DNA from 4 places in the Streptomyces sp. NPDC051322 genome. Region 1 is predicted to be linked to each of the others. Evidence: riboswitches for the same ligand, from Rfam matches in the RefSeq annotation. Region 1 holds a riboswitch; each other region holds the start of a gene.
The links. A riboswitch is a leader RNA that binds a small molecule or an ion and turns the genes downstream of it on or off. The one in region 1 is predicted to bind cyclic di-AMP.
Positions count from the first base shown of each region.

Region 1 (7,507 bases):
GCACATCGGCCGGGCAGGGGGCCGTGCTGCAGGCCATGACGAAGGCTTCCCAGGCGCTGGGCGTGGACGTCAATCCGCGGTACGGGGTCTGGGACGCGAAGAAGAGCCAGCTCGGCCCGTACAAGGCGCCGTGGATCACCCAGGTCACCAAGCAGCAGTCCGCCGAAGCGGGTGCGTAGCGGGGGGAGGTAGTTTCGACGGGTGACCGTTGAAAACGCCCCCGACACCGCCGACCAGGCCGACCGCTCCGGCCGGATCGTGCTGCTCACCACCAGCCACCGGGTCGCGCCGGGGCTGCTGTCCTGGGCCGCCTGGCAGCTGCTGCACGCCGCCGACCGGGTGCTGTGTCCGGACGAGGCGCACGTCCAGTTGCCGTACCTGCGTGAGGCCGGCGTCACCGTCGAGCATGTGTCGCCCGGTGCGGAGCAACTGGTCGAGGAGTGTGCCGGCGGGCGTACGGTCGTGGTCGTCCTCTCGGGCGAGGGCGACCGGCGGCTGACCGACGGTCTGGCCCGGCTGGCCGGCAGCGGCCGGGTGCAGATGCCGGATCTCGAGCTGCTGCCCGGTTCGTACGATCTGCCGGGCGCGCGCCTGTTGGACCTGGTGCAGGTGATGGATCGGGTCCGCCGCGAGTGCCCGTGGACGTCGCAGCAGACGCATCAGGGGCTCGCCAAGTACCTCATCGAGGAGGCGTACGAACTCGTCGAGGCGATCGAGGCCGGGGACCGGGAGGAACTCCGCGAGGAACTGGGTGATGTGCTGCTGCAGGTCGTCTTCCATGCGCGGATCGCGCAGGAGGACGCGGAGGAGCCCTTCTCGATCGACGATGTGGCGGGCGGCCTGGTCGAGAAGCTGGTCCACCGCCACCCGCACATCTTCGGCGACGAGACCGCGGAGACCGCGGAGGACGTGCACGCACACTGGAACCGCACGAAGGCGGCCGAGAAGCAGCGTGACTCGGTGACCGAGGGAGTGCCGGTCGGCCAGCCCGCGCTGGCACTGGCCGCCAAGCTGGCGTCCCGGGTCCGCGGTGGTGGCCTGGAGGTTCCGCTGCCGGAGGGGGAGTCCGTCGGTTACCGGCTGCTCGCGATGGCGGTGCGGGCCGAGGCGGCGGGCACCGACCCGGAGGCCGCTCTGCGGGCCGCGGCGCGGGCGTACCGGGACGCGATCCTGGCCGCGGAAGGGGCCGGCAGGTGACGGCAGGACCCCAGCCCGAGCTGTTCACCTGGGAGTTCGCGACCGATCCGTACCCCGCCTACGCGTGGCTGCGCGAGAACGCGCCCGTGCACCTGGCGACGCTGCCCAGCGGGGTGGAAGCCTGGCTGGTGACGCGCTATCAGGACGCCCGGGCCGCCCTGGCCGAGCCCCGGCTGTCGAAGAACCCGGCGCACCACGCCGCCTCCCCGCACGCCAAGGGCAAGACCGGCATTCCGGGGGAGCGCAAGGCGGAGTTGATGACGCATCTGCTGAACATCGATCCGCCGGATCACACCCGGCTGCGGCGGCTGGTGTCGAAGGCGTTCACCCCGCGCACGGTGGCCCAGTTCGCGCCGCGGGTGCAGGAGCTGACGGATCAGCTGATCGACGCGTTCGTGGAAAAGGGCGAGGCAGACCTCATCCATGAGTTCGCCTTCCCTCTCCCTATTTATGCGATCTGCGATCTGCTGGGGGTGCCGCGGGAGGACCAGGACGAATTCCGCGACTGGGCCGGAATGATGCTGCGCCATACGAAAGCGGGCCAGGGCGGCGGCCCACGCGGTGGCGTGGCCCGCTCGGTGAAGAAGATGCGCAGCTATCTCGCGGAGCTCATCCACCGCAAAAGGGAGAACCTGGGCGACGATCTCATTTCCGGGCTGATCCGGGCGAGCGACGGCGGCGAGCATCTGACGGAGAACGAGGCCGCCGCGATGGCGTTCATTCTGCTCTTCGCCGGTTTCGAGACAACCGTCAACCTCATCGGCAACGGCGTGTACGCGCTGCTGCGCAACCCGGACCAGCGTGCGCGCCTTCAGCAGTCGCTCGCCGCCGGCGAGACCGATCTGCTGGCCACCGGTGTCGAGGAACTGCTGCGTTACGACGGCCCGGTTGAGCTCGCCACCTGGCGGTTCGCCACCGAGCGGCTGACGCTGGGCGGCCGGCAGGTGGCCGAGGGCGATCCGGTGCTGGTCGTCCTCGCGGCCGCCGACCGGGACCCCGAGCGCTTCACCGAACCGGACACGCTCGACCTCGCGCGCGTCGACAATCAGCATCTCGGTTACGGGCACGGAATTCATTACTGTCTGGGCGCCCCGCTGGCCCGGCTGGAGGCGCAGACGGCTCTCGCCACCCTGCTGCGGCGGCTGCCGGATCTGCGGCTTGCGGTGGATCCGGCCGATTTGCGATGGCGCGGCGGACTCATCATGCGGGGATTGCGCACCCTACCGGTGGAGTTCGACCGTCATGTTCGCTGACTCACCGTCAATAATGTGACTTTCACGTGATCTGCGCTGCATCGACTTGTGAGGGGCATTCGACTACGGCTACGTTCACCGTTCGAATCATCCGTCACACGGAAGGCCACCGCATGCGCACCGGGAACGGTCGGCACCGACGCCCCCGTCAGGCTCCAGCCATCGTGGTAGCGGCAGGAGTTACGGGATCCGCCATCGCCATTCCGCTGCTGGGCGCAGGCGGCGCACACGCAGCGGATGCCACCACCTGGGACCGCGTAGCGCTCTGCGAGACCGGCGGCATCTGGAGCGCCGACCTCGGCAACGGCTCCTACGGCGGCCTGCAGTTCTCGCAGGACACCTGGGACCAGTACGGCGGTGGGCAGTACGCGTCCCGGCCGGACCTCGCCAGCCGCTCCCAGCAGATAGCCGTGGCCGAGAAGGTCTACGCGGCCGAGGGTGCCAAGCCCTGGCTCAGCTGCGCGACCGTCGCCGGCCTGACGAAGGACGACGCCGCGACGGCGTCGGTGGACCCGGGCGTTCCGGACACCGCGAGCCCCACGCCGTCGGACGCCGGCCAGGACGCCCCCTCGGATGCGCCGTCGGACGAGGCGACGGATGACGCTTCGGCCTCCGCGACGCCGTCGGACTCGACCGACGGTTCGGATGCGGGCTCGGACGCCAGTTCGGCCTCGCCGTCCGACGCGCCGACGGCTGCCGCCACGGACCCCGCCACCGACTCCGGTTCGGCTTCCGGTTCGGACGCGACCGGCAGCCGGCGGTCATCGGATGCCGACTCTCCCGAGCCCACCGACTCCCCGGCCCCCACCGGCTCCGCGAGCCCCTCCGGCCCGGCGTCGGCCGCCTCGGAGACCCCGGCGCCCTCACAGAGCGCGACCACCGGCAAGCACCGCGGCGACGAGGCGAACGAGCCATCACACGACGCCCGGGTGGGCGACGACGCCGGTCGGCACGCGTCGCGTTCCGAAAGTCCGACACGCGACGACGCTCGTTCGGACGACAGCTATACCGTCCGCCCGGGTGACAATCTCTGGGCAATTGCGGATGCACACGATCTGCCCGGCGGATGGCCCGCGCTGTACGCCGCGAACCACCGCACGATCGGTGGCGATCCGGATCTCATTCTCCCTGGCCAGGCCCTTGATCTCAGCCCGAAACAGGGCTAGTTGATCCGACTATGTCCGGTTTTGGCGGCGGTGAGACATGACTCTCGTTCGTCTCTGCGGATGGCCGGGCCGACGGCGCCGCCCGGGCCGCGCCTCACCTGCGGAAATGCCTTCTGCACAGGTGCGACGCGCCGAGCACTCCCTCCGATGTTCATCTTTGAATATCGGAGGGATTTGTGTTTCGGTCAGAACCGCTCGCACCGCGGGCACCCTCGATCGTCACGCCGAATCCTGCCATCGGTCGGGGGAAGACACAGTCGACGCGTAACGCGCCGTAGGCAGGAGCGGGGGACCCAGGTAAGCGCCGGGTCCGGCCGCCCACCCGGAGTCCGAATCATCGGAATCCGGGACGGGATGGACGGAAACGGCTTGGGGTGAAGCTGTGCGCAGGTAGCGCAGCCGGGCAACTCATTGGCCCGAACCCGACAGCTCACCTCGTAGGCGTCGGTGAGGAGATACGCCATGCTCTTTTCTGCCAGCAAGTCCAAGCACCGCCGTCCGTCCAAGGCCGTCCGCTACGCCACGCTTGCCGGCGTCACCGGTGCCGCCGTGGCCGTGCCGCTGCTGGGTGCGACTTCCGCTTCGGCCGCTTCCGTCTCCACCTGGGACGCTGTCGCCCAGTGCGAGTCCGGCGGCAACTGGTCGATCAACACGGGTAACGGCTACTACGGCGGCCTGCAGTTCTCGAACTCCAGCTGGGCCGCCGCCGGTGGTACGAAGTACGCCCCGCGCGCCGACCTCGCCACCAAGGACCAGCAGATCGCCGTCGCCGAGAAGCTGCTCGAGATGCAGGGTCCGGGTGCCTGGTCCTGTGCCGGTGCCGGTGGCCTGACCAACGACGGTGTGGACCCGGGCGTGAACCCCTCCGGCTCCAGCTCCAGCTCGAAGCCCGCGGCGCAGCAGGAGACCCACAGCACCGCGCAGTCCGCTTCGCGCAGCGAGGCCCGTAAGGCCCCCGCGAAGCACGCCGCCCCGGTGAAGGTCAAGAAGGGCGACGGCGAGTACAAGGTCAAGGCCGGCGACACGCTCGCCCGGATCGCCAAGTCCCAGCACGTTTCCGGCGGCTGGGAGAAGCTTTACCACCTGAACAAGGACATCGTGCAGGACGCCGACCTGATCTTCCCCGGTCAGCAGCTGCACCTGAGCTGATCCCGGCTCCCCCGAGCACCCCGGTCCGGCGCGACTCCCCCGTACGCGCCGGACCGGGGTTTCTTTCGGTCAGTTCTGTTACCAGCAAGTATATTTGCCGAGATTCGGGTAGTAATAAGGTCTTTTGGGCGCTTTTTCGTCCCAGGGGCCGGGCGCCCCGCCGGTCGGGGGCCGCGGGCCGGTTAGGCTCATGTCGCAAGGCCAAAGAGACCCTGCACCCATAGCGTCACATCCCAGAAGGAGATGCTCGTGCCGTCCATCGACGTCGTCGTAGCCCGGGAAATCCTGGACTCCCGAGGTAACCCCACGGTCGAGGTCGAGGTCGGCCTCGACGACGGCAGCACGGGTCGTGCTGCAGTTCCGTCCGGCGCCTCCACCGGTGCTTTCGAGGCCATCGAGCTTCGTGACGGTGACCCCAACCGTTACCAGGGCAAGGGTGTCGAAAAGGCCGTCCTCGCCGTCATCGAGCAGATCGGCCCGGAGCTCGTCGGCTACGACGCGACCGAGCAGCGGCTGATCGACCAGGCGATGTTCGACCTGGACGCGACCGACAACAAGGGCTCGCTGGGCGCGAACGCGATCCTCGGCGTCTCGCTCGCCGTGGCACACGCCGCCTCCGAGGCCTCGGACCTGCCGCTCTTCCGTTACCTCGGTGGCCCGAATGCGCACCTGCTGCCGGTGCCGATGATGAACATCCTCAACGGTGGGTCGCACGCCGACTCCAACGTCGACATCCAGGAGTTCATGATCGCGCCGATCGGCGCCGAGTCCTTCTCCGAGGCGCTGCGCTGGGGCGCCGAGGTCTACCACACGCTGAAAAAGGTCCTGAAGGCCAAGGGCCTGGCGACCGGCCTCGGCGACGAGGGCGGCTTCGCGCCGAACCTCGATTCGAACCGGGCCGCACTCGACCTCATTCTCGAGGCCATCACCGAGGCCGGTTACGTCCCGGGCAAGGACATCGCACTCGCGCTCGACGTCGCCGCGTCCGAGTTCTACAAGGACGGCTCGTACGAGTTCGAGGGCAAGTCCCGTTCGGCCGCCGAGATGACCGAGTACTACGAGGAGCTCGTCGCCTCGTACCCGCTGGTCTCCATCGAGGACCCGCTGTTCGAGGACGACTGGGCCGGCTGGCACGTCCTCACCGGCAAGCTGGGCTCCAAGATCCAGATCGTCGGCGACGACCTCTTCGTCACCAACCCCGAGCGGCTGGCGCGTGGCATCGAGGAGGACTCGGCCAACGCGCTGCTCGTCAAGGTCAACCAGATCGGTTCGCTGACCGAGACCCTGGACGCCGTCGAGCTGGCCCAGCGCAACGGCTTCAAGTGCATGATGTCCCACCGCTCCGGTGAGACCGAGGACGTCACCATCGCCGACCTGGCCGTCGCCACCAACTGCGGCCAGATCAAGACGGGCGCCCCGGCCCGCTCCGAGCGCGTCGCCAAGTACAACCAGCTGCTGCGCATCGAGGAGATCCTCGACGACGCCGCGGTGTACGCGGGCCGGTCGGCCTTCCCGCGGTTCCGCACGAACGGCTGAGCGCCGCAGGGCTGATGCCGAATCACCCAAAAAGAACTGAATAAGCAGCAAAGGCGCAGCGCAGTGCAGCCGTCCCCGGACACCGTCCCGTACCGTGTCCGGGGACGGACGTGCGTGCGTATACGGGGAGGCGGCATGGCAGGGAACCGGGACCGGTTCTCGACCGCGACCAGGCTGAAGGTGCTGGGCGAGCAGACTGCCGCCCGGGTGTACCGCTCCCAGTCCAGGCGTCAGGCCCGCCGCCCGCGGCTGACCGGCCGGGCGGCGATACTGCTGATGGTGCTCTGCACGCTGGTCGTCGCCCTCGCGTATCCGATGCGGCAGTACGTCTCGCAGCGCAACGACATCGCCGACCAGCGGCAGCAGGTGCGCGACGCGAAGGCCCGGGTCGAGCAGCTGCGGGACGAGAAGGCGCGGCTGCAGGACGACGCGTACGTGGAGCGGTTGGCCCGTGAGCATCTGCACTACGTACGGCCGGGGGAGACGAGTTTCACCGTCATCGACCCGGACGCGCGCAAGCGGGCGCCGCGGGACCGGGGAGCCACGGACCGGCCCTGGTACACCAACCTCTGGGACGGCGTGGACACCGCGGACCGGGCCGGCGACCGGTGACCGGCTTCCCGTAAGCGCCCGCCTGACACCCTCACAAGTAGATCTGGATCCAAGGCACCATGGAAACGCCCCCTCCGCAGACCGACCGCACCGAGCCGACCGATGTGGACATCGCCGCGTTCCAGCAGCAGCTGGGCCGCCCGCCGCGTGGCCTCCGCGCGATCGCCCACCGCTGCCCGTGCGGCAACGCCGACGTGGTGGAGACCGCCCCGCGCCTCGAGGACGGCACGCCGTTCCCCACCACGTACTACCTCACGTGCCCGCGGGCGGCCTCGGCGATCGGCACCCTCGAAGCGAACGGCGTGATGAAGGAGATGACCGAACGCCTCGCCACCGACCCGGAGTTGGCGGCTGCGTACCGGGCCGCCCACGAGGACTACATCGCCCGGCGGGACGCGATCGAGGTCCTCGAGGGCTTTCCCAGCGCCGGTGGCATGCCGGACCGGGTGAAGTGCCTGCACGTCCTGGTCGGCCACGCGCTGGCCGCCGGCCCCGGGGTCAACCCGCTGGGGGACGAGGCGATCTCGATGCTGCCGGAGTGGTGGGCGAAGGGTCCGTGCGTGACGCCCTGCCCGGCGGAGGACGTCTGAGCGG
Region 1 is NZ_JBFBAK010000009.1:104,388-111,894, reverse strand. It holds gene AB0436_RS21640 (SurA N-terminal domain-containing protein) at 1-179, shown strand, start outside; gene AB0436_RS21635 (nucleoside triphosphate pyrophosphohydrolase) at 202-1,197, shown strand; gene AB0436_RS21630 (cytochrome P450) at 1,194-2,450, shown strand; gene AB0436_RS21625 (transglycosylase family protein) at 2,615-3,616, shown strand; cyclic di-AMP (ydaO/yuaA leader) riboswitch at 3,877-4,075, shown strand; gene AB0436_RS21620 (transglycosylase family protein) at 4,079-4,765, shown strand; gene eno (phosphopyruvate hydratase) at 5,009-6,301, shown strand; gene AB0436_RS21610 (septum formation initiator family protein) at 6,437-6,913, shown strand; gene AB0436_RS21605 (DUF501 domain-containing protein) at 6,973-7,503, shown strand.

Region 2 (7,507 bases), on a different contig from region 1:
TCTGTGCATGCCCTCCCGGATGGGATCACGGCAGCCGCTTCGCGCGACTCCGCTCCACACAAGGAGAATTCATGCGCACAACACGCCCCCGGTCCCGCACCGGGGCCGCGACGGCCGGGGCCACCGCCCTTGTTGCCGCCGCGGTGATAGCCACCCCGCTGAGCAGCAGCGTCACCGTCGCGTCCACTCAGGCCGTACCGGGGACCAAGGCGGTTCCGGCCGTCGCAGGTCATCAGCTGGTCAGCGGGGTGAGCAGTCCACTGCCCTCCGAGCAGTGCCAGGCGAAGTGGAAGATCGCCTGCTACAGCCCGATTCAGTACCGCCAGGCGTACAACCTCAACCCGCTGTACCGGTCCGGCATCACGGGCAAGGGCCGCACCATCGTGATCGTCGACTCGTTCGGCTCGCCGACCGTGCAGCACGATCTGGACGTCTACAGCAAGCAGTTCGGGCTGAAGAGCACCAAGGTGCAGGTCGAGAAGTGGGGTCACGTGCCCGCGTTCGACCCGAAGAACTCCGACATGACCGGCTGGGCCGGCGAGACCACGCTCGACGTGGAGATGGCGCACGCCGTCGCGCCCGACGCCAAGATCGTGCTGGTCGAGACCGCGGTCGCCGAGACGGAGGGCGTCACCGGTCTGCCGGAGATGATGTCCGCCGAGAAGTCCCTCATCGACCGCGGAGTCGGTGATGTGATCACGCAGAGCTTCGGCGCCACGGAGAACACCTTCCCCGGCTTCGACAAGGGCGACTTCTCGAGCATCGGCAAGCTGCGTTACGCGTTCAAGGACGCGGCCCGGCACGGAGTGACCGTCCTGGCCTCATCCGGTGACGGCGGCGCCACCGACAGCACCGCGGACGGCAAGGGCTACTACACGAAGCGCGTCAACTCCTGGCCCTCCTCCGACCCGTTGGTGACGTCGATCGGCGGCACCCAGCTGCACCTGGACGACAAGGGCGACCGCACCGCGCCGGAGAGCGTGTACAACGACTACGGCGCCGGTGGCGGCGGCCAGTCGCACGTCTTCCACCGTCCCGCGTTCCAGAACGGCGAGAAGAAGGTCGTCGGCAGCCGCCGCGGCACCCCGGACATCTCGATGGCCGCCGCGGTCAACGGCGGGGCCTGGGTGTACTCCAGTTACGACCCGACCGCTGTCGGCTGGGACGTATCCGGCGGCACGAGCGAGGCGAGCCCGCTGTTCTCCGGCATCGTCGCCCTCGCCGACCAGGCCGCCGGTCACCGGGTGGGTGACATCAACAAGGCGCTGTACACCCTGGTCCACCGCCGCTCGTCCGGCATCGTGGACGTCAACGACGGGACGGACAACAGCTACCAGGGGGTGACCGGCTACCCCGCCGTCAACGGCTATGACATGGCCACCGGCGTCGGCACCGTGGACGCGGCCCGGTTCGTGCCGGCGCTCGCCCGTGCGAGCCGCCACGGCTGACCGCCGCACTCACCCGGAGGTCGCAGGTTCACATCCTGTCCCCGCTGCTTGTGAACGAAGGCCCGGCACCTCATGTGCCGGGCCTTCGAACGTTCCGGGCCGCTGCGCCGGCGCTGTCGGCGCAGTCCTACTGGTGGCGGGACGGGCGGGTGCGGGGCAGCTTGACCGCGACGATCACCAGCCAGAGCAGGCCGCCGAAACGGGCGATCGGCAGGAGGTACTGGAACGCGTCGGCCACGAGGGTCAGTTCGGAGACCACGCCGACCGCGGCGAGTGCCAGTCCGGGCCAGGCCAGCGCCCGTGGCAGCAGGCCGGCCAGCAGGCCGGTGACCGAGATGCCCGCCATGAGCAGGGCGAAGGTCGTGGCGTACGCGGGGCCGCCTGCCAGGAACGAGAGGTCGGCCAGGACCCTGGCGAGCGCGGGCCCGCCGTCGGACGACAGCCGGCCGCCGGCCCAGCCGAACATGCCGCTCAGCGCGAGCGCACTCGATGCCAGCACTCCGCCGACCAGGGTGATCGCGGAGCCGGGAGCGGTGATCCCCAGGGCGCGGAGCCGCCGGTAGAGGATCGCGGCGGTCAGCGCCAGGGGCACCGAGGAAGCGAAGAGCAGCAGTGATCCGGCCTTCACGGTCGTGCGATGGGCCGAGGCATAACGCAGGACATCGGCGCCGGTCGCGTCCAGGTGCGGGGTGGAGCGGTTGACGATCACGTAGGCGACGGTCAGGACGGCGAAGGCCAGCACAGGGGCCAGCAGGGGTGGGCCTCCTTGCGGGCGACGGCTCGGGGACTCTGCTCGCCGGGGTGGGGGCTCGGCGGATGCGGTGGTCATGGTTGCCTCCTCGATATTCGTCACCCTCATAGAATGATTACAACTCGAAACGATTGTCAAGCTGATACTATTTCGCCATGGAACGGGATGCGGAAGCACCGGGGGCACGGCCCCCTCAGGGGGTCGCCTTCTTGCTGGCTCAGCTCGGGGCACACGCGGCGGACCGGTTCGCCGAGCGCATCGCGGAACTGGATCTCACCCCTGCCCAGGCGGGACTCCTGCGCCTGCTGGCGGGGATGCCGGGCCGCAGCCAGCGCGAACTGGCAGACGTGCTGGGCATGCCGCCCAGCCGGTTCGTGGCGTTCGCCGACGAACTCGAGGCGCGTGGACTCATCGAGCGCAGGCGCAATACCGCCGACCGGCGGCAGTACGCGCTCTTCCTGGCCGACGAGGGTGTCGCGCTGCTGTCCCGGCTGCGGAAGGCCGGCGCCGCGCACGAGCAGCAGATCTGTGCGGCGCTCTCGGTGGACGAGCACCGGCAACTGGGCGTGCTGCTCGGCCGGCTGGCCGAGCAGCAGGGACTCTCCCCCGGCGTGCACCCCGGATACGGGCAGGTGCGCGCGGGCGGCGGCCGTGGAGGAACGGCCGGCCGGTCCGGCCGTTAATGGTGAGGAGCATAGCTGCGGATGCCGTACAGTTGGGTTTACCGACGCGGGGTGGAGCAGCTCGGTAGCTCGCTGGGCTCATAACCCAGAGGTCGCAGGTTCAAATCCTGTCCCCGCTACTTGTGAACGAAGGCCCGGCACGTCATGTGCCGGGCCTTCGAGCGTTGCTCCGGCGGGGAGCGCCGGCACGTATCAGGGGGCTGACGTGTTCGTTCTGCGGGTCGCGCTGACCGTACTGCTGCTGGAGGTCTTGCCGTCGGCCCTGGTCGGCCTGATGTGGGCGCGGGTGGGGCTCGAGCGGCTCGACGAGCTCACCGGACTCGGGGTGCTGCGGGGACGGCGGCTCCGGGTCGTTTCGCTGCTCGCCGTGGTTCATACGCCGGCGTGGGACTTCTGAAACCGGCCAGGGCTCAGCGGTTCGCCCGGTTGGCCGACGTCGAATCGCCGGTCGGCGTGGTTGCGGACAGCCTGAGTGGGGCGCGGTACTGTCCGCAGCCGGGTACGGACCGGGCAGGAGACCACTGGTGGGGCAGCGAGAACAGCGCGGCACGGCACGCCGTTTCCTCCTGGCGCTGCCGCCGGTGCTGCTGGTCGGTGGGATCGGGTTCGATCTGGCGACCCCGGACCCCTTCACCCCGGTGCCGTTCTTCTCCGCGGCACCGCTGATCGCCGCCCCGTTCTTCTCGCTCAGAGCCACGCTGCTGACCGGGGTGGCCGCCACCGTGGCCATGGCGGGACTGCACGCCTACAACGGCACCAGCGCCCATGCCAGTGCCGTCACCGAGCTGCTCACGGTGATCACCGTGGCGGTGCTCGCGCTGATCATCAACCGGGTGGTGCGCCGTAGCGGCGAGCAGCTCGCGTCGGCCCGGGTCATCGCCGAGACGGCGCAGCGCGCGGTGCTGCCGGTGCCCCTCGAGCGGATCGGCGGCCTGCACGTCGCGGCGCGGTACGAGGCGGCGCAGGCCGGCACCTTCATCGGCGGGGACCTCTTCGCAGTGCAGGACACGCCGTACGGGGTCCGGCTCATCGTGGGTGATGTGCGGGGCAAGGGGCTCGGCGCGGTGGAGGCCGTGGCGGTGGTGATCGGAGCTTTCCGGGAAGCCGCCGAGCAGGAGAGAAGTCTGGAAGGGGTGGCCCAGCGTCTGGAGCGCGCGCTGACCAGGGAGGGCACCCGGCGGGAGGGCCTCGACGCCATCGAGGGCTTCACCACCGCCGCGCTCGCCGAGGTACCACGCGGTGGCCGGGACCGGATCCGGGTGGTGAACCGCGGTCATCCCGAACCCCTCCTGCTGTACGCCGACGGGGGGCTCGACGCCGTCACGCCGACCGATGCCGCACTGCCGCTGGGGATGGCGGATGTGGCCTCCTGGCCGGATCGTGCCGACGAGTTGCCGTTCCCGCCGGGGGCCACGCTGCTGCTCTACACCGACGGGCTCTCCGAGGCGCGGAACGCGGCAGGGGTCTTCTACGATCCGAAGGAACGGCTGCGCGGGCGGATCTTCCCGGGCCCCGACGAGCTGCTCACGGCGCTGTCCGACGATGTGCGACGGCATACCGGAGGCCACTCGACGGACGACATGGCGTTGCTCGCGGTGGCCCGGCCGACGGACGATCAGCCCCCGCGGCGCAGGACGGTGGAGATCGTGCGGGGCAGCCGTCGCGATGCGTGACCGGGTGCATCGCTCTGCATAACATTTGATGCACGGTCAAGAAATGCAGGTTTCCTGAGCGCGCGTCAACTCGCCCGGTTCCACCCCCTTGTGCCCCGCTTGGTCCGGGCCGAAATCGTTAACGATCAGTTGGAACGGCTTGGCTCCGGGGCGTGTGTCTATTAACGTTCGATAACGCAGCGCGGTTGTCCCAGTCGTCGCAAGAGGCGACACCGTGCGCACGCGCCGAATCCCGTAAGGGAACCGGGGAACCACTCATTGGGGTGAATCGGGCAGCTCCGCAAGGAACGGCCCGTAGGAGACCTTCCTGCTCCGAACCCGTCAGCTAACCCGGTAGGCGGTAAGGAAGGAAAGGAGTGCGCCTCCGTGGCGTCCAACAGCTCTGCCCCCGAAACGCTTTACTTCCCGAACGACGAAGCTCTCGGTTTCGGCGGTGAGGACGGCGGCACGTTCGACGAGTGGAATCCCACCGAGGAGTCCCTTCGTCCGCTGCGCGGCAAGCACCGGGTGGCCAAGCAGCGCGGCGGCATCGCGCGCAGCTCCACGGTCCTCGGCGTCGGCGTGATCGCCGCCGTCGGCGCGGGTGGCATGGCCAGCGCGCAGGCGAAGCCGCCCGTCTCGATCTCCCTCCCCGACCTTCCGCAGTCCGTCAAGGACAAGCTGCCGGACGCCGAGTCGCTGCCGGGCGTGGGTGGGCTGATATCGGACATCGACGGCCACTCCTCGTCCGCTACGGGTACGGACACGGGTGTCACCGGCGCCGCGCTCACCTCGGCGTCCACCGGCACCGGCAGTTCGGACGCGGGCGAAGCACTCCGGACCCGGATCCTGCAACAGGCCGAGCAGCAGCAGGGCGCGGTCGACGACCAGGCCGCGGTGACGGCGGAGAAGGCAGCGGCCGCCAAGGCCGCCGCTGAGGCGGTGAAGCAGCAGGACGCGGCAGCCGCCAAGGAGAAGGCCGCCAAGAAGAAGGCCGAGGCGGAGGCCAAGGCCAAGGCGGAGAAGGAACGGCTCGCCAAGCTGGCCGCGAGCTACTCGCTCCCGGTCGCCTCCTACACCCTCACCTCGCACTTCGGTGACAGCGGCTCCATGTGGTCCTCCGGCTACCACACCGGCCTCGACTTCGCCGCTCCGACCGGTACCCCGATCAAGGCCGTGCACAGCGGCACGGTCAAGTCGGCCGGCTGGTCGGGATCGTACGGCTATCGCACGGTCATCACCCTCGACGACGGCACGGAACTCTGGTTCTGCCACCAGTCGTCGATCGCCGTGAGCGCCGGCCAGAAGGTCACCACCGGGCAGGTCATCGGCAACGTGGGCGCCACCGGCAATGTCACCGGGCCGCATCTGCACCTCGAGGTCCGCCCCGGCGGCGGCGACCCGATCGACCCGCTGACCTGGCTGGCGAACAAGGGCATCAACGCCTGACGGCTCCCGGAACCCCGGCACCGCGCACGGAATAGTGCGGGACGGTGCCGGGTTTTCCGCCCTATGACTTCTCTTCGCAGGCTCGGCGCGTCCGACCTCCATGTCTTCCCGCTCGCCCTCGGCGGCAACGTCTTCGGCTGGAGCGCCGACGAGGCGCAGTCCTTCGCGGTGCTCGACGCGTACACGGCGGCCGGCGGCAACTTCGTCGATACGGCCGACTCGTACTCCGCGTGGGCGGCGGGCAACCGGGGCGGCGAGTCCGAGACCGTCATCGGCAACTGGCTGGCCGCCCGCGGAAACCGCTCCGAGGTGGTGGTCGCCACCAAGGTCGGCGCCCATCCCGCCCACAAGGGGCTCTCCGCCGGGACCATCAAGGCGGCCGCCGAGGAGTCGCTGCGCAGGCTGCGCACCGACCACATCGACCTCTACTACACGCACTTCGACGACCCGTCCGTCCCGGTCGAGGAAATCATCACCGCGCTCGACCAGCTGGTGAAGGACGGCAAGGTGCGGGCCATCGCCGCGTCCAACATCGGCCCTGAGCGGCTCGAAGCCTCTCTCGCCTTCTCCGCGGCCGAGGGGCTCGCCCGGTACGTGGCGCTTCAACCGCACTACAACCTGGTCTCCCGCGACACCTACGAGGGCGGGCTGCAGGACACCGTCGCCCGGCACGGTCTGGCCGCAGTGCCGTACTACGCGCTGGCCTCCGGCTTCCTCACCGGCAAGTACCGCCCCGGCGCGGACGTGGACAGCGTGCGCGCCGCCGGTGCGGCCAAGCATCTGGAGAGCGAGCGGGGGTCGAAGGTGCTCGCCGCGCTCGACGAGGTGGCAGCGGCACACGAGGCCGAGCCGGCGACCGTGGCGCTGGCCTGGCTGGCCGCCCGGCCGACGGTCACCGCGCCGATCGCCTCGGCGCGTACGCCCGAGCAGCTGCCCGCCCTGACGGCGGTCGCCGAACTCCGGCTCACCGACGCGGAGCTCGCCACGCTGACAGCGGCTTCGGCGTAACCGCTACTGCCGGTACGGGTTGTAACCGCCGTAGTGGAGATGCGGCGGTGGCACCCGTACCCGGCCGGTGGCCTGCGCCGCATAGAGCAGTGCGGGCCCGGCTATGTCCTTGCGCTGCCACAGATGGTGCAGCAGCTCCTGCTCGCGCGCCACGAAGTCCGGGCCCGCCGAGCCCCGGCGGGCCCGGTGCCGCAGAAACGCCAGCGTGGTCGCGAAGGCCTCGTACTCGTGTACCGCCCGGGACGCGGCTTTGGCGCCTGCCTTCGCACCCGCCTTCGCCCCCGTCCTTCCGCCGGTCCGCCCGTCCGGCTGCGGACAGGTGTACGGAACGACATGGCTGCGTGCCGCGAAGTCACGGGCCATCGACCGGGCCTTCATCGAGGAGAGCGCAGCCGGTTCGGCCGATGCCAGCCAGCCCGCCGCCGCGTATGCAGGCAGTTCGGTCGATATGGTGCGCAGTTCGCGCTGCCGGTTCCAGACGGCCAGCCAGGTGACCAGGCCGAAGGCCGGCACCAT
Region 2 is NZ_JBFBAK010000003.1:16,315-23,821, reverse strand. It holds gene AB0436_RS08255 (S53 family peptidase) at 72-1,448, shown strand; gene AB0436_RS08250 (DUF4386 domain-containing protein) at 1,576-2,277, opposite strand; gene AB0436_RS08245 (MarR family transcriptional regulator) at 2,355-2,882, shown strand; tRNA gene AB0436_RS08240 (tRNA-Met) at 2,928-3,001, shown strand; gene AB0436_RS08235 (hypothetical protein) at 3,088-3,279, shown strand; gene AB0436_RS08230 (PP2C family protein-serine/threonine phosphatase) at 3,407-4,555, shown strand; cyclic di-AMP (ydaO/yuaA leader) riboswitch at 4,769-4,910, shown strand; gene AB0436_RS08225 (M23 family metallopeptidase) at 4,922-5,983, shown strand; gene AB0436_RS08220 (aldo/keto reductase) at 6,047-6,991, shown strand; gene AB0436_RS08215 (PrsW family intramembrane metalloprotease) at 6,995-7,507, opposite strand, start outside.
Region 2: another riboswitch for cyclic di-AMP. It lies ahead of AB0436_RS08225 (M23 family metallopeptidase); the one in region 1 lies ahead of AB0436_RS21620 (transglycosylase family protein).

Region 3 (7,507 bases), on a different contig from region 1:
CGCTGTCCGGCGAGCACGGTGACGGTCAGCAGCGAGCGGAACTTCTGGAGAAGCAGTACGGCACGGAACTCGTGACCGCCATGCGTGAGTTCAAGCGGATCTGGGACCCGCAGGGAAAGATGAACCCCGGCAAGGTGGTCGATGCGTACCGGCTGGACGAAGACCTCAAGCTGGGCACCGACTACAACCCACCGCGCCCGCAGCTGAAGTTCGCCTATCCGGAGGACAACGGCGACTTCGCTCACGCGACCCTGCGGTGCGTCGGCGTCGGCAAGTGCCGCGTCCCCGACGCACAGACCACGATGTGCCCCAGCTATCAGGTCACCCGCGAGGAGAAGCACACCACCCGGGGGCGGGCCCGCATGCTCTTCGAGATGCTGCAGGGCGACGTGATCACCGACGGCTGGCAGTCGAAGGAAGTCGCCGAATCCCTCGACCTGTGCCTCGCCTGCAAGGGATGCAGCAATGACTGCCCGGTCAACGTGGACATGCCCACCTACAAGTCGGAGTTCCTGCATCACCATTACCAGTCACTGCGCCGCTGGCGTCCTCGCTACGCCTACGCGTTCGGCTTCATCGACCAGGCGGCGCGCATCGCTTCCCGGCTTCCCGAGGTCGCCAACTTCGTCACGCACACTCCGGGTCTTTCCCACCTCGCCAAAGTGGCGGCCGGTATCGACCGGCGCCGACCGCTGCCGCGCTTCGCCCCCATGACGCTTCAACAGTGGTTTCAGCGCCGTGGCGGCACGGTCAACCCCGGCGGTCGACCGGTGGTGCTCTTCCCCGACACCTTCAACAACCACTTCCACACCGAGGTGGGGGTCGCCTGTGTGGAAGCCATCGAAGCCGCCGGCTGGCAGGTGATCATGCCGGAGGGACATCTCTGCTGTGGTCGGCCACTGTACGACTACGGCTTCCTGGACACCGCCGAACGTTACCTGCACAACGTCATCGACACGCTGCGCGAGCACGTGCGCGCCGGCACGCCGGTCGTCGGCATGGAGCCCAGTTGCCTGGCCGTCTTCAAGGACGAACTGAGCAAGATGCTGCCGCACGACGACGACGCCGCCCGGCTGGCCCGTAACTCCTACCACTTCGCGGAGTTCTTCCGCGCACACGACATCCGGCCCCCGAAACTCGAGGGCAACGCCCTGCTGTGGGGCCATTGCCATCAGCGGGCGACCGGCGGCATGACGGCCGAACAGGAACTCCTGCAGGACATGGGACTCGACGTCGACAACCTCAAGGGCGGCTGCTGCGGGCTGGCCGGCTCGTGGGGGTTCGAGGACGGCAAATACGAGATCTCCATGGACTGCGGCGAACAAGCCCTGCTCCCCGCCGTACGCCAGGCCGACCGCGACACACTCGTCGTCGCCGACGGCTTCTCCTGCAAGACGCAGATCCAGCACGCCGGCACCAAGCGCAAGGCCCTGCACACCGCCGAGGTCATGCGGATCGCTCGGCAGAACGAGACCCATCCCGACCGGAAGAAGCGATCGCGTCACGCGGACCGCCGCCGCCCGTCCCCACCGGCGGCAGTCCGCGTGACGCGCACCGCTCTGCCGGCGCTGCTGGGCGCGGTACTGCTGTGGACGGGTCGCCGCGCGGCCCGAGGTACGCGCAACTCGGGGTAGCGATCCGCCCGACCGGGCAGCTGATACGACGATATGTGTGGATGATGGTGGTTGCGGGCACTCGTGGGACATGAGCGCCTCAACGGAGACTCAGACGCAGCCGACCGGCCCACCGAGCACGGAGAGCACTCCCGTATCGGTGGTGGACACCTTTCTCAAGGCGATCAATACCGGGGATCTCGCCCAGCTGTTGAGCTGCTTCTCCGCGACGAGTGTGATCACCGACGCGGGGCGGCGCATCAAGGGCCTGCAAGCCATCACCCAGTGGGCAGAAGAGGAGTTCCTCCTGCCGCACGGAACGCTGACCGCCACCGACTCGCGGCCGGTGTGCGGACTCCCCGGCGACACCGTCGTCGAGGCCCGGATCAGCAGCGCCCACCACAACGGTCGCAGCCGGCTCCTCATCACCGCGATAGGCGACACGATCGCCTACCTCAAGGTCCGGGCCGACGTGTCGGCAGACGACGCTCCCGCGAGCAGGCCCGGGCTCGGAGCGGGCACGTCTTCATCCGGGCGAGGCCGCAACGGGCCTTAGACTCGGCGGATGGCGAAGTATTTCGACGTGCACCCCGACAATCCTCAGCGGCGCACCATCAGCACGGTGGCCGACAGCATCCGATCCGGTGCGCTCGTCGCGTATCCGACGGACTCCTGCTACGCACTGGGATGCCAGCTGGGCAGTCGTGACGGCATCAGCCGGATCCGGTCGATCCGGAACCTCGACGACCGTCACCACTTCACACTGGTGTGCCAGAATTTTGCGCAACTGGGTCAGTTCGTGCATGTCGACAACGACGTGTTCCGCGCGATCAAGGCAGCGACACCCGGCAGTTACACCTTCATCCTGCCCGCGACGAGGGAGGTGCCGCGCCAGTTGCTGCACCCCAAGAAGAAGACGGTGGGTGTCCGGATCCCGGACCACCCGGTCGCTCAGGCCCTGGTCGCCGAGCTCGGCGAACCGCTGCTCTCCAGCACCCTCCTGCTGCCCGACGAGGAGGAGCCGCTGACCCAGGGCTGGGAGATCAAGGAACGGCTCGACCACGTGGTGGATGCCGTGATCGACTCGGGCGACTGCGGCACCGAGCCGACCACGGTCATCGACTTCTCCGGCGGCGAGCTGGAGATCGTACGCCGGGGGGCGGGCGACACCGACCGGTTCGAGTAACCGGGCCGGTGCCCTCCCGCACCATCGTCCGCTTGCCGCCCGATGGGTGACGGTCCCGTCAGTACGGGCCGTTCACGTTGTCGATCGAGCCGTACATCGCGGCAGCGTAGTTGCACGCGGCGGTGATATTGGCGACCGGGTCGTAGATGTCCATCGACGTGCCCGCCACGTGGTAGGTCTGGAAGGTGGGAGCGATGACCTGCAGCAACCCCTTGGATGGGGTTCCGGCGGCCGCGTTGGAGTCGTAGTTGTTGATCGCCTGCGGGTTGCCCGAGGACTCGCGCATGATGTTGCGGTAAATCCCGTCGTAGGTGCCGGGAATACCCTTCGCGGCCATGACGTCCAGCGACTCCTTGATCCAGCCGTCCAGGTTGTCGGAATACGTCTTGGCGGACGCGGGGACGGCGCCGGTGCTCGCACCGCTCTGCGCTGACTTACTGGCGGTGGTCGACGCGGTTCCCTGGGAGTCGTCCGTGGACTTCGACTTCTCGGCCTTCGCGCCGAGCGTCAGCGTGAGACCGGGCTGGATCAGCGACGGGTCCTCGCCGATGGCCTGCCGGTTGTCCCGGTAGAGCTTCTTCCACCCGCCGCTCAGGTCATGGGCACGTGCGATCTTGAAGAGCGAGTCGCCGGCCACCACGGAGTAGGTCTCGGGGGTGTCCTTGTGGGCAGCGGTAGTCGCCGGCGCCGAATCGGCGGGGGCGTGGTGAGCGACCGGCGCCGCTTCCGCAGTGGTAGCCGCCACCAGGGGGAGTGCGAGCGCGGCGCCGCCGGTGCCCACGGCGACGAGACGCCGGGCAAGCGGGGTGCTCTTCGGACGACGGTGCTTGGCCTTTGCAGCCATGACGAATTCCTCTCCGTCGCCTACGGGGTGAGCTGTCGGGTTCGGGCTGGAGAAGCCCGGCCGCACGAATGCGACTTCACCCCGAGCCGATCTCGTACTGCGATCGGCGAACTTACCTGGGTCCCCCGCTCCTGCCGTGCGTGAGTGGGTGAGTGCGGTTTCCGGACAGTGGCAGGATTCGGCGTTCCGTCCGGGGTGACGAGAACGTAAGCGAGAACGTCGGGATGAAACAAGTCCGGAAATGACGTCGACATCTCGTTTGCGAATTCGACCATGGAAATATGCAGCCGCTCCCGCGCTGCTGTCGAACTCAACTTTCTTTCCTGGCAGGCGAAGTGAGCAAGGGAGCCGGTGCTGCGGCGCACTCCCGGGCGTGACTCACTTCACAGACAGGGCAAGATCCGGCCCCTCAAGCGCGTGCAGAGAATGACAAATTGATGCATTGCACCGCATGAGGACTTATAGAATGAGACAGTCAAATCGCCCATTTCGGCCGCGAATGCCGTTCACCTGCGCGCACCGGAAGGAGACTGTCCGCCGACAATTGATCGCTTCCCTTTGCGACTGAACACGTCGCCCGGATCAGCCGACTGTGAGTCAAGAGCCCTTTTGTGATCGGTCATTTGTCGCGAGGAATTCCGTCGGCCGGTTCAACACTTCGGCGTGGGTGGTTAATTCAGCTCAGCACACCGATGGCGGCTACCTGCAGGGCCGGCCGGAGACGGATCCCGGCGGCAGCCGGTCTCTGATTCCATCGAATGCGTCCGCATCGCGGAGGCCGCGCGAGGCCCATCGGCAGCGGCGATGGCGTCGACGATCTCCCGGTGATGGGCGAGGGTCGTGGCCGGGTCTTGGTGGGCATCGCCGACGTCGTCACGCACCTGGTCCAAGGCAGCCCAGAAGGGGTCGAGTACCTCGCTGAGGAGGAGGGCGCGCGTTCCATGGCTGATACGAGTGCGCGCGCCCGGAGGCCCTCGGCCGGCACCGACGCCGCAACGCCGTCGATCAGACCGGTTTCCAACGCCTCACGTACATACAAGAGTTCATACGCCAAGAAGGTGCCCGGGGAGCCCGGGGAGAGCCCGCAATCCGGGATCAGCTACCGGATGCGGGACCGGTGACTCTTGACGTTTCCTGCCGGCCGGGGACTACTCTAGCGCCAGACATAGGACATCAGACGTCCCATGTCGCACACAGCCACCACGATCGTGCGCGTTTCCGCGACCGACGACGCTTCCGCGCCCAGCAGCACCAGGAGTAGTACCCATGCCTCTGACCGCCCCCCTTCGCGGGGTCGTCCCGCCCGTCTGCACCCCGCTCGATGCCACCGGCGAGGTCGACACACAGTCGCTCTCCCGACTGGTCGAGCACCTCGTCGGCGGAGGCGTGCACGGCCTGTTCGCGCTGGGGTCGACGAGCGAGGTCGCCTATCTCACCGACGCGCAGCGCAGCACCGTCCTGGAGACCGTGGTGCGCACGGCAGCCGGCCGGGTGCCGGTGCTCGCCGGCGTCATCGACGCCACGACACCGCGGGTGAGCGACCATGCTCGCGTCGCGGCCGGGCTCGGCGCGGACGCGATCGTGGCCACCGCGCCCTTCTACACGCGCACCCACCCCGCCGAGATCGCCCGGCACTTCCGCCGTATCCGGGAGAACATCGACCTGCCGCTGTTCGCGTACGACCTTCCCGTGTCCGTGCACAGCAAGCTCTCCACGTCCCTCATACGCGAACTCGCCGAGGACGGCACGCTGGCCGGTCTCAAGGACAGCAGCGGCGACGAGGGCGGGCTGCGTCGCCTGATCGTCGAACTCGGTGGCCGCGGCGGGCGCGAGGAAGGCCCGGCGCCCCGCTTCAGCGTTCTCACCGGTTCCGAACTCACCGTGGACGCAGCCCTGCTGGCGGGCGCCGACGGCGTCGTTCCCGGCATCGGCAACGTGGACCCCGCGGCCTACGTCCGCTTGTACGAGGCTGCGCTGGCCGGCGACTGGACCCGGGCCGCCGAGGAGCAGGAACGCCTGGTCGAACTCTTCGGCATCGTCGATGTCGGCCCCGACGCGGAGATGGGACGCAGTTCCTCGGCGCTCGGTTCCTTCAAGGGAGCTCTGCGGCTGCTCGGCGTCATCGACTGCGGTGACACGGCGTTCCCGCAGATCCAGCTCAGTGCCGCATCGCTCGCGCTCGTCGGCCGACGGCTGCACGCAGCCGGACTGATGCCGGCCCGATGAACAGCGTCCTCGGCTCCGTGGCGGGGCCCGTGATCGGACTCGATCTGGGCGGTACGAAGATCGCTGCCGCCCTGGTCGGAACGGACGGGAGCGTCCTCGCCCGGTACAGCCGGCCGACTCCGTCCAGCGCGGGCGCCGATGCCGTGCTCGACGCGCTGTGCGCCGCCGCCCGGGCCGTCGACCGCGGCGCGACCGCGATCGGTGTGGCGGCAGCCGGAGTCGTCGACGCGCGTTCCGGCACTGTCACCAGTGCGACGGACTCGATCCGCGGGTGGGCGGGTACCGCGCTCGGACCCGGCCTCGCCGACCGCACGGGTCTGCCGGTCGCCTGTGACAACGACGTCCGCGCCACAGCGGGGCCCGAACTGGCAGCCATCGGCGGCGACAGCGCCTCCCTGCTGTTCGCCGCCATCGGCACGGGGGTCGGCGGCGCCCTCGCCTGTGACGGGCGCATGCTGCACGGCGCAGCCGGCATCGCCGGGCATCTGGGCCACCTGCCGAGCCCGGAGGCCGCCGGTCTCGACTGCACCTGCGGGGGCGCCGGGCACCTCGAGGCCATCGCGTCGGGGCCAGGCATCACCCGCCTGTACCGGCGCCTCGGCGGACGGCCCGTCGACCGGTTGCAGACCGTCGCGGAGCGGGCCGGCGAAGGCGACCGAAACGCTGACCATGCCATCGCCACCGGAGCGCGGGCCGCAGGCCGCGCGCTCGGTGGGCTCGCCAACGCCCTTGGCCCCGACCGGGTTGTCATCGGCGGCGGTGTACCGCAGATCGGCCCCCGCTACTGGGAAGCGCTGAGCGACGCCTTCATGGGCGAGCTGATGCCACCGCTGCGTCATCTGTGCCCCTCGCCGCCACGTCATGGCCCCGACGCCGCCGTGCTCGGCGCCGCCGCCCTCACCACCGCTGTGTTCCTCCACCGACCGGGAAGTCACCCATGAGCAGTCCGTCCCCAACACTCGCCCGCACGCTCGAAGGCCGGCTGATCGTGTCCTGTCAGGCCCCGCCAGGTGACCCCATGCGGGAGACCGCCACGCTCGCCCGGCTCGCGCAGGCCGCGGAGGCGGGCGGGGCAGCGGCGATCCGTGCCAACGAACCCGAGGTGGTGGCCGCGGTGCGGGCGTCCGTGGATCTTCCGCTGATCGGGCTCTGGAAGGACGGCGATACGGGCGTGTACATCACCCCCACCGTCCGCCACGCCCTGGCGGTCGCCGAAGCGGGAGCCGACGTGGTGGCCGCCGACGCCACGGACCGCCCACGCCCCGACGGCAGCACGTTCGCCCAGCTCGTCGAGGCGGTTCACGCTGCGGGCGCCCTGGTGATGGCCGACGTGTCGACCCTGGCCGAGGGCATTGCCGCCGCGGCCCAGGGTGCCGACCTGGTGTCGACCACTCTGTCCGGATATGTCACTGGATCTCCGCAGCAGGACGGCCCGGATCTGGATCTGGTCGCCGCGCTCGCCGATGCGGTGGACGTGCCTGTGGTCGCCGAGGGCCGCATCCGTACTCCGCAGGAGGCGACCAAAGCCCTCGCTCGGGGCGCCCACAGTGTCGTCGTCGGCACAGCTATCACCGCTCCCACCGCCTTGACCAGCAAGTTCGTCTCAGAGCTGGCCCAGCGATAACGCATCCCCGCCTG
Region 3 is NZ_JBFBAK010000002.1:714,004-721,510, reverse strand. It holds gene AB0436_RS07390 (FAD-linked oxidase C-terminal domain-containing protein) at 1-1,634, shown strand, start outside; gene AB0436_RS07385 (nuclear transport factor 2 family protein) at 1,777-2,169, shown strand; gene AB0436_RS07380 (L-threonylcarbamoyladenylate synthase) at 2,179-2,799, shown strand; gene AB0436_RS07375 (transglycosylase SLT domain-containing protein) at 2,858-3,643, opposite strand; cyclic di-AMP (ydaO/yuaA leader) riboswitch at 3,648-3,837, opposite strand; partial or broken gene AB0436_RS07370 (FCD domain-containing protein) at 4,343-4,688, opposite strand; gene AB0436_RS07365 (dihydrodipicolinate synthase family protein) at 4,910-5,869, shown strand; gene AB0436_RS07360 (ROK family protein) at 5,866-6,810, shown strand; gene AB0436_RS07355 (putative N-acetylmannosamine-6-phosphate 2-epimerase) at 6,807-7,493, shown strand.
Region 3: another riboswitch for cyclic di-AMP. It lies ahead of AB0436_RS07375 (transglycosylase SLT domain-containing protein); the one in region 1 lies ahead of AB0436_RS21620 (transglycosylase family protein).

Region 4 (7,507 bases), on a different contig from region 1:
GCAACAGCTCGATCGAGGCGCAGGCCACCGCGGCGGCCAGCGGGTTGCCCATGAAGGTCGGCCCGTGGGCCAGCACGGGTACCTCTCCGCGCGCAATGCCGTCGGCCACCCGGGGCGTGCAGAGCGTCGCCGCCATGGTGAGGTAACCGCCGGTCAGCGCCTTGCCCACGCACATCACATCAGGTGCGACCCCGGCCTGCCCGGCGGCGAAGAGCGTGCCCGTACGGCCGAAGCCGGTGGCGATCTCGTCGAACACCAGCAGCACACCGTGTGCGTCGCACGTCTCCCGCAGCACCCGCAGGTATGCGGGGGAGTGGAACCGCATACCGCCCGCCCCTTGCACCACGGGTTCCACGATCACCGCGGCCAGTTCGTCGGCATGGCGGCCGATGAGCTCGTCGAGGTGGTCGGCGTACCCCTGTTCGTACGCGGCAGGCGGGGCGTCCGCGAAAACCTGGCGCGGCAGCGCCCCCGACCACAGCTCGTGCATGCCGCCCTCGGGGTCGCACACCGACATGGGCTGCCAGGTGTCTCCGTGGTAGCCGCCGCGCCAGGTCAGCAGACGCTGCTTGGCCGGACGGCCCACCGAGCGCCAGTACTGGAGGCACATCTTCACCGCCACCTCGACCGACACCGAACCGGAGTCGGCCAGGAACACGTGCTGGAGCGGTTCCGGGGTGATCTCCACCAGTTTGGCCGCGAGCCGGACGGCGGGCTCATGGGTGAGCCCGCCGAACATCACGTGACTCATCCGGTCCAACTGGCCGCGCGCGGCCTCGTTGAGCACCGGGTGGTTGTACCCGTGGATCGCCGACCACCACGACGACATGCCGTCGACGAGCTCGCCCGTACCGGCCACCCGCAGCCGCACACCGGACGCCGACTCGACCAGCAGCGGCTGCTGCTGTCCGGGCATCGGCCCGTACGGATGCCAGACGTGCCGCCGGTCGAGTTCGAGCAGCTGGTCCGTGTCAGGCATTGGGCGCGAGGTCCGTCCCGGCACCCCGGCGGCGGACCGACACCAGATCCGTACGGTGGTCGGGCAGCGTGGTGGTGTCCGTGCCCTCCACCTCGAAGCCGGCGTCCGCGATCATGTCCAGATCGGCCCGGCCCGCCTGACCCTCGCTGGTCAGGTAGTCGCCGAGGAAGATGGAGTTGACCAGATGCAGGGCGAGCGGCTGCAGCGAACGCAGGTGCACCTCCCGCCCGCCGGCCAGCCGTACCTCCGCGTCCGGGCAGACGAACCGCACCATCGCCAGGATGCGCAGGCAGCGCTGCGGGGTGAGGCTCCACTGCTCGGCGAGCGGAGTTCCCTCCATCGGGATCAGGAAGTTCACCGGCACCGAGTCGGGGTCGAGGTCGCGCAGGGCGAACACCACATCGACCAGGTCGGCATCGCTCTCGCCCATCCCGGCGATCAGTCCCGAACAGGCCGAGAGCCCCGCGGCCTGCGCCTGCTGGACGGTCTCCACCCGGTCGGAGAAGTCATGGGTGGTGCAGATGTCGGCGTAGGTCACCTCGGACGTGTTGAGGTTGTGGTTGTAGGCATCGGCGCCCGCGGCCCGCAGCCGCTCCGCCTGCCCGCCGGAGAGCAGCCCGAGACAGGCGCACACCTCCACGCCGTCGTTCTGTTCCTTGATCGCCTCGATGGTCTGCGAGACCCGGTCGACGTCGCGGTCCGTCGGGCCCCGCCCGCTGGCGACCAGACACACCCGCTTCGCTCCGCCGGCCACACCGGCCGCCGCCACCTGGGAGGCCTCGTCCGGCTTCAGCCAGGTGTACTTGAGGATCTCGGCCTTGGAGCCCAGCCGCTGCGAGCAGTACGAGCAGTCCTCCGGGCAGAGCCCGGACTTGAGATTGACGAGGTAATTGAGCTTCACCCGCCGTCCGAACCACTGACGGCGTACCTTTCCGGCGGCGGCCACCACATCGAGCAGCTCGTCGTCCGACGTCGCCAGTACGGCGAGCGCCTCTTCACGGGTCGGCAGTTCGCGCCGCAGCCCCTTGTCCACCAGCGTGTTCAGCAGGTCCATGGGGGTGATCCTGGCCTACGGCAGTACGTCAGGCCAAGGAGGAACCGAACAACACCCGCCGTGAAGGGTGTGTGCATTGCCACACCATGACCCCGCATGGCCCCCGCTAGGGTCTGTGAACTGCCTACAAAGAGGGACTGATCATGCCGGGTGTCACGCCTCCATCGCCCTTCGACTGGACCGATACCGCGGCATCCCTGCGGGCCCGGGCCGGCCTCGTCCGCACGCTGCGGCCACGCCCGGCCGCTTCGGATCTGCTGGATCTGGCGAGCAACGACTACCTGGGGCTGGCCCGTAGAAGGGAGATCACCGAAGCGGCCTCGGCAGCGGTCCGCCGCTGGGGTGCCGGTGCCACCGGGTCACGGCTGGTGACCGGCTCGACGGAACTGCACGCCGAACTGGAACGGGACCTCGCCGATTTCTGTGGCTTCGAGGCTGCGCTGGTCTTCTCCTCCGGATACGCCGCCAATCTGGCGGCCCTCACCGCGCTGACCGACCGGGGTTCGCTCATCGTCTCGGATGCGGGCAACCACGCCTCGATCGTCGACGGATGCAGGCTGTCCCGGGCGGCAACCGAAGTCGTTCCGCACGCCGATCCGGAGGCGGCCGCCAAGGCGCTCGGCGCACACCGGGGCCGCGCCCTCGTCGTCACCGACTCGGTCTTCTCGGTCGACGGTGACGCGGCGCCACTCGCGGACCTGGCCGCCGTGTGCCGCGGTCACGGTGCCGCCCTGGCCGTGGACGATGCCCACGGTCTCGGGGTGCTCGGCGAAGGCGGCCGGGGAGCGCTGCACGGCGCGGGGCTGGCCGGCGCGGACGACGTGGTCGCCACGGTCACCCTCTCGAAGTCCCTGGGCAGTCAGGGCGGTGCGGTGCTGGGCCCCGCCCGGGTCATCGACCACTTGGTCAACGCGGCCCGCACTTTCATCTTCGACACCGGCCTGGCCCCGGCCGCGGCGGGCGCGGCCCTGGCGGCCCTGCGGCTGCTGCGTGCGGAACCCGCCCTCGGCGGGCAGGCCCGTACGGTGGCGAGCACACTGCACCACCGTCTCACCGAGGCCGGGCTGAGCGCCGTACGCCCGCAGGCTGCCGTGGTGTCCGTACGCGCGCCGTCGCCCGCGGCGGCGGTGCGCTGGGCCGCCGACTGCCGGGAAGCGGGACTCGCGGTCGGCTGCTTCCGGCCGCCTTCGGTGCCGGACGGCATCTCCCGGTTGCGTCTCACCGCGCGTGCCGACCTGACGGAGGCGCAGGTCGCCCGGGCCGTACGGACGTTGCTGCGAACCGCGCCCGCCGGCTGACCCGAGACGGAGAACGGCCGTTCACCTGCTCGCCGTCCAAATACGTTCTCCCGTAGCAGAGTTCATCACTTTGAGCGACTGATACAGGCCCATCTTTGTGGATCGCCGATGATGCGGTCACTATGAGTGTCACGCTGGCGCGAAGGGCAATCCGAGGCCGTCCTCGAAGTGCATCCGCAACGGGTCGGAGCCGGCACCGGTGGGAAAGGGACAGGCCGTCATGGCAGACCACCAGGAAGCAAAAGTCACCCTGCCGAGCGAACCTGCCTCGGTTCCGGCGGCCAGGTCCTATGTGGCCCGGGTGCTCACCGACTGGGGCCTGCCGGCCGATACGGACGCGGCGGACGCGATCCGGCTGATCGTCTCCGAGCTGGCGACCAACGCCGTGCAGCACACCTTCGGCCAGTCACCGACCTTCACCGTGGACATCGTGCTCGAGCGGGACGAACTGCTGCGCATCGGTGTCACGGACAGTCACCCACGCTGGCCCCAGCGGCTGCCCGCAGCGGTCCAGCAGGACAACGGCCGGGGCATGGTGATCATCCGATGGCTGGCCGCCGAGAGCGGCGGCCGGCTGTCGGTCACCCCCACCCGGGAAGGCGGCAAGACGGTGTGGATCGCCCTGCCCTGGACGGCTGCCGACCGGACCTGAGCCTGCGGCAGCCGCGCCCGCCGCTTGTTCAGTTCACGCGCCCGTACCAGACGTTCTTGGTCCAGATCCGCTCCAGCCTGACCACGGAACCGGTTTTCGGCGAATGCCAGATCTTGCCGCTTCCCGCGTACAGGCCGACATGGAAGACGTTCCGCCCGTAGTGGAAGAACACCAGGTCCCCGCGTCTGCGGTGGGAAGCAGCGATATGGCGCACCTTGTTGTACTGCGCCTGGGCGGTGCGTGGCAGCTTCTTGCCTGCCTTCTTGAACGAATAGAAGGTCAGCCCGGAGCAGTCGAACCGGGAGGGACCGGCTGCGCCCCACTGATAGGGCGATCCCTTTTTGGATGCCGCGATCTGCACCGCTCTTGCGGCGTGTGTCGCGGCTTGGGCCTCGGGTGTGGCGCCGGGCGCCAGCGAGGTCCCCGCTACTGCGGCGAGTGTGAGGGCCGAAGCGGTTCCGGCCCGGGTGAGCAGAGACGGGATGTGAATCTGCGCAGTCATGCGCAACCCTTCGTCAAACCGCCTGAGAAGGTTGACCTGTCGGGTTCGGGCCGGCGAAGTTGCCCGGCCGCCGGGCGGGTGGCCGACTGATCGGTCGGCCCTCCTTGCAGCGGCTTCACCCCAAGGGGCGACACGTCTGTCGCCCCGGACTGCTTGGGTCCTCCACTCCTGCCGATCCACTCGTGTCGACCAGACGTCCGGGTACGGCGGCAGGACTCGGCGTCCGCCCGGACCGCCCCGCCGTGGTGGCGGGGGCTTGTCGTCCCAGGGATCTTCACTCACCGCGCGCCGGATTTCTGCCTGACACTGCCGGTTCGCCGGTCCGCTCACCCCTGGCCCATCCGAGTGGGCGGGGTTCCGGAACCACCGACCGGCCGGCGGGTGCGGGTCCCTCACCAGGTGTGCAGCCGCGCTCTGCGGTGAGTGCTCGGGCGTGCCGTGCAAATCGGGGCGAGCCGTCGGGCCCTGCCTGTCTAAGTCTTCCGGGCGACGCCCATCGGGGTAGGGGTGGCATCCGAAAGGATGGCAGGAGACGGCGTGTCGCGGGGTGACCCTGCGCGGTCCGTTGAATGCATACCGCAAGCAATGATCATGGCCCAGCAAAAGGCCGGTTAACGTGCCGGAAAAACTTCCGCCGTAATGTGCAATGCCTGGTGGCCGGGGGTTTCGCACCGTGTCAACAAAATGTTGAAGTCGAGTGGTCCGCGGTGCCCGACCGGGGCCGGGACGAAGACGGTGAGGCGGAAGCGTGCAACTGACACCCCATGAGCAGGAACGACTGCTCATCCATGTGGCGGCGGACGTGGCGGAGAAGCGCAGGGCGCGGGGCCTGCGACTGAACCACCCCGAGTCGGTGGCGCTGATCACCTCGCACATCCTGGAAGGTGCCCGGGACGGCCGTACGGTGGCCGAGCTGATGGCGTCGGGGCGCACGGTGCTCGCCAGGGCGGACGTCATGGACGGCATCCCCGAGATGCTCCGCGAGGTTCAGGTCGAGGCGACCTTCCCGGACGGTACCAAGCTCGTCACCGTGCACGAGCCGATCGTCTGACCGGGGAGTGGCACCGATGATCCCCGGAGAGATTCTGTACGCCGAAGACCCGCTGACCCTCAACGAGGGCCGCCGGGCCACCCGTCTCACCGTTCTCAACATCGCCGACCGCCCTGTGCAGGTCGGCTCCCACTATCACTTCGCGGAGGCCAATCCGGCTCTGCGCTTCGACCGTGCCGCGGCGCAAGGCCGTCGGCTGAACATCGCCGCAGGAACCGCGGTGCGCTTCGAGCCCGGCATCCCCGTCGACATCGAACTGGTTGCCATCGCCGGGCTGCGCATCGTCCCGGGACTGCGGGGAGAGACCGCAGGAGCCCTCGATGGCTGAACTCACCCGCGCCGTGTACGGCGACCTCTTCGGCCCCACCGCCGGGGACCGGATCCGCCTCGCAGACACCGAGCTTCTCGTCGAGATCGAGGAGGACCGCTGCGGGGGCCCCGGCCGGTCCGGCGACGAAGCGGTGTTCGGCGGCGGAAAGGTGATCCGCGAGTCGATGGGCCAGTCCCGCGCCACGCGCGCGCAGGGCGCCCCGGACACCGTCATCACCGGCGCTGTGATCCTCGACCACTGGGGCATCGTCAAGGCGGACATCGGCATCCGGGCGGGACGTATCACCGGGATCGGCAAGGCCGGTAATCCCGACACGATGGACGGAGTCCACCCCGACCTGGTCATCGGCCCGGAAACCGAAGTCATCGCAGGCAACGGCAAGATCCTCACGGCCGGCACCATCGACACCCACGTGCACTTCATCACCCCCACGCTCATCGACCAGGCGCTGTCGTCCGGGGTCACCACCCTCGTCGGTGGCGGAACCGGCCCGGCGGAGGGCAGCAAGGCCACCACCGTGACGCCCGGTCCCTGGCACCTCGCCCGGATGTTCGATGCGTTGGAGGCGTACCCGGTGAACATCGGGCTGCTCGGCAAGGGCAGCACCATGTCCCACGAGGCGATGCACTCCCAACTGCGCGGCGGCGCTCTGGGATTCAAGATCCACGAGGACTGGGGCGCCACCCCGGCCGTCATCGACGCCTGCCTGGGTGTCTGCGAGGAAACCGGCGCCCAGCTCGCCATCCACACGGACACGCTGAATGAGGCGGGCTTCGTCGGCGACACCCTGGCGGCCATCGCCGGGCGTTCCATTCACGCCTACCACAGTGAGGGCGCGGGAGGCGGACACGCTCCCGACATCATCACCGTCGTCTCCGAACCCAACGTCCTGCCCAGCTCCACCAACCCGACCCGGCCGTACACCGTCAACACCATCGAGGAACACCTCGACATGCTGATGGTCTGCCACCACCTCAACCCAGCTGTTCCCGAGGACCTGGCCTTCGCGGAGTCCCGGATCAGGCCGTCCACCATCTCGGCCGAGGACATCCTGCACGATCTGGGTGCCATCTCGATCATCTCCTCGGACGCCCAGGCGATGGGCCGCATCGGAGAAGTGACGCTCCGTACCTGGCAGACCGCCCACGTAATGAAGAAGCGCAGAGGCGCCCTGCCGGGCGACGGCCGCGCCGACAACCATCGTGCACGTCGCTATGTCGCCAAATACACCATCAACCCCGCCGTGGCGCAGGGCCTGGACCGGGAGATCGGCTCGGTGGAGAGCGGCAAGCTCGCCGATCTCGTCCTCTGGGACCCGGCGTTCTTCGGCGTCAAACCCCAACTGGTGCTCAAGGGCGGACAGATCGCCTACGCCCAGATGGGAGACGCCAATGCCTCCATCCCCACCCCGCAACCGGTCCTGCCCAGGCCGATGTTCGGAGCGACCGGGCGGGCCCCGGCGGCGAATTCGGTCAACTTCGTCACGCAGGCCGCCCTCGACGACGGTCTGGCCGAACGCCGAGGCCCCGGCAAGGAATTCGTCGCCATCGGCAGCACCCGCGCCGTCGGGAAGGCGGACATGCGGGAGAACGACGCGCTGCCCCGCGTCGAGGTCGACGCCGACACCTTCACCGTGACCA
Region 4 is NZ_JBFBAK010000004.1:351,187-358,693, reverse strand. It holds gene AB0436_RS12775 (adenosylmethionine--8-amino-7-oxononanoate transaminase) at 1-979, opposite strand, end outside; gene bioB (biotin synthase BioB) at 972-2,033, opposite strand; gene AB0436_RS12765 (8-amino-7-oxononanoate synthase) at 2,177-3,331, shown strand; gene AB0436_RS12760 (ATP-binding protein) at 3,552-3,983, shown strand; gene AB0436_RS12755 (C40 family peptidase) at 4,012-4,485, opposite strand; cyclic di-AMP (ydaO/yuaA leader) riboswitch at 4,490-4,704, opposite strand; gene AB0436_RS12750 (urease subunit gamma) at 5,234-5,536, shown strand; gene AB0436_RS12745 (urease subunit beta) at 5,553-5,864, shown strand; gene AB0436_RS12740 (urease subunit alpha) at 5,857-7,507, shown strand, end outside.
Region 4: another riboswitch for cyclic di-AMP. It lies ahead of AB0436_RS12755 (C40 family peptidase); the one in region 1 lies ahead of AB0436_RS21620 (transglycosylase family protein).